One region of the Arthrobacter sp. yr096 genome, then DNA from elsewhere that is predicted to be linked to it. Evidence: riboswitches for the same ligand, from Rfam matches in the RefSeq annotation. Region 1 holds a riboswitch; each other region holds the start of a gene.
The links. A riboswitch is a leader RNA that binds a small molecule or an ion and turns the genes downstream of it on or off. The one in region 1 is predicted to bind S-adenosylmethionine.
Positions count from the first base shown of each region.

Region 2: it holds a riboswitch for S-adenosylmethionine, as region 1 does, so the genes downstream of both, BMY91_RS03825 (aminotransferase class V-fold PLP-dependent enzyme) here and BMY91_RS15210 (LLM class flavin-dependent oxidoreductase) in region 1, are expected to answer to the same signal.
Region 3: it holds a riboswitch for S-adenosylmethionine, as region 1 does, so the genes downstream of both, BMY91_RS05160 (homoserine O-acetyltransferase MetX) here and BMY91_RS15210 (LLM class flavin-dependent oxidoreductase) in region 1, are expected to answer to the same signal.
Region 4: it holds a riboswitch for S-adenosylmethionine, as region 1 does, so the genes downstream of both, BMY91_RS13785 (DUF1737 domain-containing protein) here and BMY91_RS15210 (LLM class flavin-dependent oxidoreductase) in region 1, are expected to answer to the same signal.

Region 1 covers NZ_FNYI01000005.1:398,913-401,106, reverse strand. The annotation lists gene BMY91_RS15210 (LLM class flavin-dependent oxidoreductase) at 1-957, opposite strand, end outside; SAM riboswitch class IV at 994-1,103, opposite strand; gene BMY91_RS15205 (LLM class flavin-dependent oxidoreductase) at 1,326-2,194, shown strand, end outside.
Region 2 covers NZ_FNYI01000001.1:816,517-818,710, reverse strand. The annotation lists gene hisN (histidinol-phosphatase) at 1-750, shown strand, start outside; SAM riboswitch class IV at 934-1,047, shown strand; gene BMY91_RS03825 (aminotransferase class V-fold PLP-dependent enzyme) at 1,079-2,194, shown strand, end outside.
Region 3 covers NZ_FNYI01000002.1:49,231-51,424, reverse strand. The annotation lists gene BMY91_RS05165 (bifunctional o-acetylhomoserine/o-acetylserine sulfhydrylase) at 1-611, shown strand, start outside; SAM riboswitch class IV at 786-902, shown strand; gene BMY91_RS05160 (homoserine O-acetyltransferase MetX) at 917-2,038, shown strand; gene BMY91_RS05155 (hypothetical protein) at 2,083-2,194, opposite strand, start outside.
Region 4 covers NZ_FNYI01000005.1:103,240-105,433, forward strand. The annotation lists gene BMY91_RS13775 (O-succinylhomoserine sulfhydrylase) at 1-220, opposite strand, end outside; gene BMY91_RS13780 (rhodanese-like domain-containing protein) at 221-631, opposite strand; gene BMY91_RS13785 (DUF1737 domain-containing protein) at 628-891, opposite strand; SAM riboswitch class IV at 905-1,016, opposite strand; gene BMY91_RS13790 (NtaA/DmoA family FMN-dependent monooxygenase) at 1,183-2,194, shown strand, end outside.

The DNA.
Region 1 (2,194 bases):
CAGTACCGCTGGCTTGAGGCGGACGCCGTCGGCCGCTGCGAACAGCGTGGTGAGCAGTTCCACCAGCCCTTCGGCGCTGCCCACATAGCGAGCCCCGCCCGTCCACTCTTCATACGAGTCCAGCTCGGCCAGACGGTCCTCCGCAGTCTGTCCACGGGAATCGAGGATGACGTCCAGTTCCACCAGGGTCCTCGGCGCACCGGCAGCGGCAGCTGCTTGGGCAGCTTGCGGTAGGGCGTCCGTGGTGTCTGCGGAGACCAGGGCAACATCAGCCTCGACGGCGGGGATCAGCTCAGCGGGCGCGAACACCACGAGCTGCCCTTGGAGTGGGCGCGGAATGATGGATGGGCCCTTGACGGAGAAGCGCTCACCGTCAAAGTCGGCATAGTGCAGCTTGTCCCGATCCACATACCGCCCCGTGGCAACGTCACGGATCACGGCGTCGTCTTCCCAGGAGTCCCAGAGCCGGCGGCTGGCTTGCACCACATCTGCGGCTTCGCTGACGGCCTCGCCTTCCGGCAACTGCGTGCGCCCCACGGAGCGGGCTTCCTTCTCCCGGTTCTCCGCGCTAACCAGCCAACCCGCCCTCCCCAAGGAGGAGTAGTCCAGGCTGGCCAACTGCGTGGCCACATGGAATGGCTCAGTGAAGATCGTTCCCGCCTCTGGCACAAGCCCAATGGACCGGGTGATCGGTGCTGCAAAGGCCGCGCGCTGGATCGCGTCGATTCGGCCCGCAATCCCGGTGCTTCCAGGATCCACCACGCGGGTGTCCTTGAACGTTGCTACATGGAAGCCGGCGATGTCCGCTGCCTGGACGGTTTCACGGATCCGCTGGCCCCCCAACAGTGCCTGCGGATCATGGTGGGCCTTGCGCCAGGACGCGGGGTGGGCGCCATCGCCGTCGAGCTCCACTGCGATGACGCGGGAGCGGAATTCGGGTACAGGTGTGGAAGGCATGTTTCTCTCTTTCAGAGGCCGCACAGCGGCTGGGACGACATTCACTTGCCGCAGATGCGGCCTGGTCTGTTTCCGGAGCACCCCGCCACGTAATGCCTGAGGGTTGCCGCAGCACGAGCCGGTCCTTGGCGTGCTGACTCTTGACCTGAACTTGAATCTAGGAGGCTGTCCAAGGAATGTACAAACCGCTGGACTTGCGGCGTCAAGGCGGGAAATACCACGTCAAAGGGCTGCTGGAATCGTCATTTTCGGGCTTCTGAAGGGTCGGTTGTGACGGCCCGTTTCGCCGGATTTCGTTGGATTTAGTCCGGTTGAGCGGGGTGACGAATCGGCTTTGGGCTCTGCACGGGGCTCCGTAGTGTCGTGCCATGCCGAAGCCTCCAGCTACTCCCCTGTCCGTTCTTGACCTGAGCCCGGTGTCCGCCGGCCAGACTCCCGGCGATGCCCTGCGGAGCACCCTTGCCCTTGCCGCCGCTGCCGAGGCTTCCGGCTACTCGCGGTATTGGCTGGCCGAGCACCACCTCAACACCGGCGTTGCCGGGTCAGCCCCGCACATTCTGGCCGGGTTGGTTGCCTCCGCCACCAAGACCATCAGGGTGGGAACTGCGGCCACCCTGTTGGGGAACTACCGGCCCCTCCAGATTGCGGAGAGCATCGGAACGCTCGCTGCGGTATTCCCGGACCGTGTGGACTTGGGCTTTGGCCGCTCCGGCCCGCCCAAGTCGCCCGGCGAACCGGCTCCCGGGGTGGTACCCGCTGACTCTTCCGGGCCCACCGATCGCATGGTGGATGGCTTGCTGATTCCTGCGCCGCGCCCCATCTTCGGCGCAGTCCTGCCCAGGAAGTTTCGGCTGCAGGGTGAACTGCTGGGCCGCTTCCCCGGCGACACGGACAACTTCGAGAACGACATCCAGGACATCATCGGATTTTTCACCGGCGAATACAGGACCAAACATGGTGAGCAAGTCACGGCTACACCCGCCCTCGGCCAGGCGCCCCAGTTTTGGGTCCACGGCTCAACAGCCGGACCCAGCGCCCGTTTGGCTGGCAAGTTGGGCCTCCCCTTCGGGGCGAACTATCACGTGGCACCGGCGGGCGTGCTGGATTCCATTGCCGAGTACAGGGCGCACTTCGTACCCTCCGCGGCCTTGCGGGAACCGCATGTGATCGTCTCAGCGGACGTGTTGGTAGCCCCGGACGAACGCCAGGCCCAGCGCTTGGCCCGCGGCTACGGCCA
Region 2 (2,194 bases), on a different contig from region 1:
GTTGACGCCCAGACCATGGATCGCTTCAAGGCGCTGGACCTGCAGATCGAAACCAAGCCGGACCTCACCCCTGTCACGGATGCTGACAAGGCCGCCGAAGAAGCCATTCGCGGTCAGCTGTCGCGCTCCCGCCCGCGTGACGCCGTCCTCGGCGAAGAGTTTGGCAGCAGCGGTCACGGCTCGCGCCGCTGGATCATCGACCCCATCGATGGGACCAAGAATTTCGTCCGCGGCGTTCCGGTATGGGCAACCCTCATCGCCCTCGTGGACGAGGGCGAACCAGTAGTAGGCGTGGTGAGCGCCCCGGCTCTGGGCAAGCGCTGGTGGGCTGCGAAGGATATGGGCGCCTACATGGGCCGCTCCCTTGCCTCCGCTACCAGGCTCAAAGTGTCCAATGTTTCCCGACTGGCCGACGCTTCGATGTCGTATTCAAGCCTGTCCGGCTGGAAGCAACGTGGCAACCTTGACGAGTTCATGGGACTCACGGAGGACGTTTGGCGAACGCGTGCCTACGGTGATTTCTGGTCTTACTGCCTGGTGGCGGAGGGTGCGGTGGACATCGCCTGCGAGCCCGAACTGAATCTGTACGACATGGCCGCACTCGTCCCCATCGTCACCGAAGCCGGCGGCCGGTTTACCTCCCTGGAAGGTGAAGACGGCCCGTTCGGCGGAAACGCTTTGGCAACCAACTCGATTCTCCACTCGGAGGTCCTCAAACGACTCAACCCCGGGCTGGACGACCTCCTCTAAGATGAAGCACAGGTAGATCCCGCGGGGCGACCTACGGAATTTTCGACGGCGGATGACCCCTTTTGGGGTCGTCCGCCGTTCTTAATTCGGGCAATCGCAATTTTTGCAACCGGCGTAACAATGAGCTTAATAAACGGTTCCGGCTTTGGATGGGCCACGTGGAGTGCCCTAACCTTTTTTACAGGTCACGAGTGCCAGCGCTAAACCCCGGTTTGCTGGCCGGCAACCCTCCATTCGCGGTGGGGTGCCCCGGGTGACGACCCGGCCGGTCCGGAACGGATGCGGCAAGCGCGGATCCCCTATGGGGGTCCCTCTTGAGTGAGGTCCCATGAGCACTGTCACGTTCGACTCAAACATCATTCCGTCCTTCCCCGAAGAATCCGCAGCCCAGGCGTCCGCAGCCGTACGGCCCCTCGCAGCCGTAACCGGTGCAGAGTTGCAGGCTCCGCTGATCCAAGGCGGCCACGTTCGTTACGCGAATCTCGACTACGGAGCATCCGCCCCAGCCCTGACCATCGTCTCGGCCTATCTGAATGAAGTGCTGCCCTACTACGCCAGCGTTCACCGCGGGGCAGGCTACGCTTCCCAGATCAGCACCTCTGTCTACGAGAACTCACGGAACATCGTCCGTGACTTCGTGGGCGGCAGGGCTGACGATTCCGTCATCTTTACGCGCAACACCACAGACTCCTTGAACCTGCTGGCAGGGTGCCTGCCACAGCATGATGGCCAGTATTCCGGCGAGGTCCTGTACCTGGACATCGAACACCACGCCAACCTGCTCCCCTGGCAAGGCGTGCCGCACCGGAGCGTCATCGCTGCACCAACATTGGCGGCCACGGTGGATAAACTCCGCGCCGAGTTGGCCCAGGGTGGCGTAAGCCTCCTAGCCGTGACTGGAGCTTCCAACGTCACCGGCGAAATCCTTCCCATCGCCCAGCTCGCCTCTTTGGCCCACGAGTACGGTGCCCGGATCGTGGTGGATGCTGCCCAGCTTGCACCCCATCGCCGGATCAACATTGCAGAGGCCGACGTCGATTACGTTGTCTTCTCTGGCCACAAGCTTTACGCACCCTTCGGCGCGGGCGTCGTCGTGGGCCGGCCGGATTGGCTCGACGCCGGCACCCCCCATCTGGCAGGTGGTGGCGCTGTTCGCGAAGCGCGCCTCGATTCCGTCAGCTGGGCCACCGGACCGGCACGGCATGAGGGTGGCTCCCCCAACGTCCTGGGGGCTGCAACTCTTGCCAGGGCCACCCAAGTGATCTCCGGGCTGGACCAGGACGCCTGGCACGCCCATGAATCGGCCATCCGTTCCTACCTGGTGGAAGGCCTCGAAGCAATCGATGGCGTCACCGTTCACCAGATCTTCTCCGATTCGGAAGACACCATCGGCGTAGTCAATTTCTCCGTAGAGGGATTCGACGCCGGCCTGGTCGCCGCCTAC
Region 3 (2,194 bases), on a different contig from region 1:
GATTCCCAGGCTTCAATACCCCGGACCCCAGCTACAACGGACTTGTTTACGCGCGCGATCTCGGCAAGGACGGTGCTCTGGGCGCCAACCTCTCCTACATCCTGAAGGCGCGGGTCCAGCTGCTTCGCGACCTTGGCTCAGCCGTCTCGCCGTTCAATGCCTTCCTGATCGCCCAGGGGCTGGAGACCTTGAGCCTGCGCATCGAACGTCACGTCGCCAACGCCACCAAAGTGGCTGAGTGGCTTGAAGCCCATGACGACGTCGAATCGGTAGCCTACGCGGGGCTGCCGTCGAGCCCTTGGTACGACCGTGGCCGGAAGTATGGTCCGCAGGGCACCGGCGCAATCGTTGCCTTCACCATCAAGGGCGGCGTTGAAGCGGGCAAACGCTTTGTGGACGGCCTGGAGTTGCACTCCCACGTGGCCAACATCGGTGACGTCCGTTCCCTGGTGATCCACCCGGCATCTACCACGCACAGCCAGCTGACCGTGGAGCAGCAGGTTGCTGCCGGCGTCAATCCCGGCTTGGTTCGCCTGTCTGTAGGCATCGAGCATGTGGATGACATCATCGCTGACCTGGAGGCTGGATTCAGGGCCGCAAAGGGCGCCTGAGCAGCGTCCGGCCCCTGGCCAAGGCGCCTTCAGCTGGAACGCCGCCCGGCCCGTCGATTATTCGCCGGGCGGCGCTCCCGGGTGCTCGTTCATGAACCAACCAGCCTTAAACCGTCACACTGCTGTCACATTCTTCGCCAGAACAGCGGTGTCCTTCCTAGACTCTACGTATTAGGTCATGAGTGCCAGCAGACAGCCCCGGCTTGCTGGCCGGCAACCCTCCTTACGCGGTGGGGTGCCCCGGGTGAGGACCTGGCCTGTCGCACGCAAGGCGGCGGGCAAGCGCGAGGTTAGGTATCAAAGGAATGACCATTACTGCTGCAGCCCTTTCCACAGCCGAACAAGAAGACGGCACGGTCAAGTACGCCGGCATAGGGCCGCTGGAACTTGAGGCCGGGGGCTTTCTTCCGGATGTCGTGCTGGCCTACGAAACCTGGGGTCGCCTGAACGCGGATGCGTCCAACGCCGTGCTCATCCAACATGCACTGACGGGCAGCACCCACGTAGCCCGTGGTGCCACGGACGAGGAAGGATGGTGGGAGCAGCTTGTAGGACCGGGCGCCACCATCGACACAGACCGCTTCTTTGTGGTCTCCATCAACATCGTGGGCGGCTGCTATGGAAGCACCGGCCCCTCTTCAGAAGCGCCGGACGGCAAGCCCTGGGGCTCGCGTTTCCCCCTGATCACCCTCCGCGACAGCACGGAGGCCGAAGCGCGGCTTGCCGATGCCTTGGGGATCGAGGCCTGGCATGCGGTCCTGGGCGGCTCCATGGGTGGGGCGAGGGCTCTTGAGTGGGCAGTGACCCTGCCGGAACGGGTCAAACGTTGCGCCGTCATCTCCGTGGGCGCCTACAGCACGGCGGAGCAGATTGCCTTCGCGCAGGCCCAGACCCTCGCCATTCGGCAGGACCCACATTTCAAGAATGGGGACTACTACGGCGGAACGGCGCCCGAGCAAGGATTGGCCTTGGCCCGGCGCATCGCCCACATCACTTATCGCTCAGCACTGGAGCTGGACTTCCGCTTTGGCCGGGAGGCCCAGCACCAGGAGACGCCTCTTGCTGCTGCCGTCTTGGGGGAGCGGGGCCGGTATCAGGTGGAGAGCTACCTCGACCACCAGGGCAGCAAACTGGTCCGGCGCTTTGACGCGAACAGCTACATCGCCATCACCGAGGCACTGATGTCCCACGACGTCACACGCGGGCGGGGCTCGTTGCAAGAGGCGTTGTCCGGGACTACGGCAGAGTTTTTCGTCGCAGCCGTGGACACGGACAGGCTCTATTTCCCGGCACAGTCACAGGAATTGGCCGCGGCACTGCCGGGCGATGTTCCCGTTCACGTCATCGAAGCGCCGATTGGCCACGATGGATTCCTGACAGAAATCGGGCAGCTGTCAACGCAGCTTCGCCAGGCATTCTTCGCCTGAGCATCCGGACATTCCTGGCCTGAGCATCCGGGCAGATCGGGCGCTCAGCCGTTCATGATGTCGGCGCGCTGCTTCATGTAATCCTCCATGGCGATTTCGCCATTGCTGAATTTCGCGTCCAAGTCGGCCAGCTTCCGCGCCCGGTAACCCTGGGGC
Region 4 (2,194 bases), 300 kb from region 1:
GCTCCTGGAACGTTGCCACGGACGGGTTGCCGTAGCGGGAGTAGACAAAGCGTTCGTCCTCGCCGGTGAAAGCGCGTTCGGCAGCAGCAGCGGATTCGTAGACGAAGCCGGAATTCAGGAAGACGGGCTCAGCTGTCTCTTGGAAATTGGTGCGGTCAAGGCCACCACGGACGGCCTGGGTGTCAGGGCTCCAGCCGGCGGCGTCAGGATTGAAAGTCACTTACTCGGTCCCCAGGTTCGTCGGCAGGCCACGGTTTTTCCAGCCATTCACGGTGCGCTCACCGTAGCGGTCCGGTTCGCCTTCGAAGCCCTCCAGGACGTTGTAGGCGGTAAAGCCGGCCTGCGTTGCCGCGATAGCGGCCGAGACGGAGCGCTGGCCTGAGCGGCAGATGAACACGAGCTCCACCTTGTCGTCCTGCGGGGCCTGCTGCTGCAGGTCCTCGATGAACCGGGAGTTCGGGATGCCGCCGGCGAGGTTCCACTGGATGAACAGGGGATCGTTCTCGGTGGCTTTGGTGTCCGGAATGCCGATGTGGGCCCACTCGCCCTCGGTGCGGACGTCCACCAGAATGGCGCCTTCTTCAAGCTTTGCCCACGCATCCTGCGGGGTCAGGTCACCTGCGTAGCTCATGCGTGGCCCTCGAATGCTTCTTCGTCGTCGTTCTCCAGCTGGTCAACGGCGTTGGCCACAGCGGCATCTGCGTTGGCGATCGCGGCGGGCAGCACGATGGCCTGGGCCACGATCACGTCAGTGCCGTTGAACGTGGCGGCCGGGCTGCCGTGGAGCACGTAGCCTTCGGCGAGGGCGTTGTGGATCCGCTCGCAGAAATCACGGGTGTCCGGGCCTGTAATCAGGCGGTAGGAGAGTTTTTCTTCAGTGGGTTCAGGCATTGCTGGTGCTCCTCAGTCACGCTTGCAGTTCGAGTTGTCGATACGCCGAGTAGTCACCTGAGGCACCCCGCCGGAGAGAGGGTTGCCGACCAGCAAGTCAGGGCTTTGCGCTGGTTCTCATTACTCAAGAAAAACGTAACATCCACGACCGTTGAGCTGCATGTGGCGGGGGTATCGCCGTCGTCATGTTGCGTAATCGGCGGTTCTTGGAGTAGCCCTCCAAATAAGACGCCCCGGGAGCATAATTGACGCAGTACGACCCCCTGTAACTTCGCATGAAATCAGGTCGCGGTGAACGGACAGAGCAGTTCTACACTCAAGCCCATGCTTCATTTTGGATGGTTTGTGGGCCACGGATTCGGAGTCCAGGGTTGGGGAACTCCGGGTTACAGCCTGGGCTATGACTGGAAGAAACCTGCCCTGTACCAGGAGGCCGTGCGCGCGTTTGAGCAATCCGGCCTGGACCTGTTCATCATCGAGGATTCGCTGACCGTTCCGGACACGTATGGCGGCACGGCTGAGGTTTCGCTGGCGCATGCGTCCTTCGCTCCGAAGCATGATCCGTTGGCTTTGGTCCCGTACCTCCTTTCCGCCACGGAGCACCTCGGGATTGTGCCCACGGTCAGTGCATCGTTCTATCCGCCGTTCACGGCCGCCCGCCTCCTGGCTACCCTGCAGCACTTCTCGGAGGGGCAGTTGGGATGGAATGTGGTGACGTCCGGCAGCGATTTGGCCGCGCAGAACTACGGGTTGGACCAGCAGATCGAACACGACCTGCGGTATGAGAAAGCGGAGGAATTCGTCGACGTCGTCAGGCGGCTGTGGCGGAGCTGGGAGCCTGGCGCGGTGCTTGAGGACGCGGACGCCGGGGTGTTCGCGGACCACAACAAAGTGCATCCGATCGATCACCAGGGCCACTTCTTCAAGGTTCGGGGCCCACTGAACACGGCACCGCTGCCGGAGGAACCGGTCCTGGTCCAGGCCGGTGCCTCGCCCCGGGGGAAGGCGTTCGCTGGCGGACATGCGGATGTGGCGATTGCCTTGGCCCGCGGCGTTGACGGTATGAAGTCCTACCGGGATTCGATCCGTGCCGAGGCTGCCAAGGCCGGCAGGAACCCCGACGACGTCAAGGTGCTTTTTGTGCTCAAGCCCACCGTGGTTGGGTCTGCGGCAGAGGCCGAGGAATTGCGGGCACAACGCAGGGAGCTTACCCAACGCGACATCGACAGCCAGCTCAACTCCATCTCCTACCTTTCCGTGATCGACTTCAAGCAGTTCGACCTCGATGCCCCACTTCCCGAGC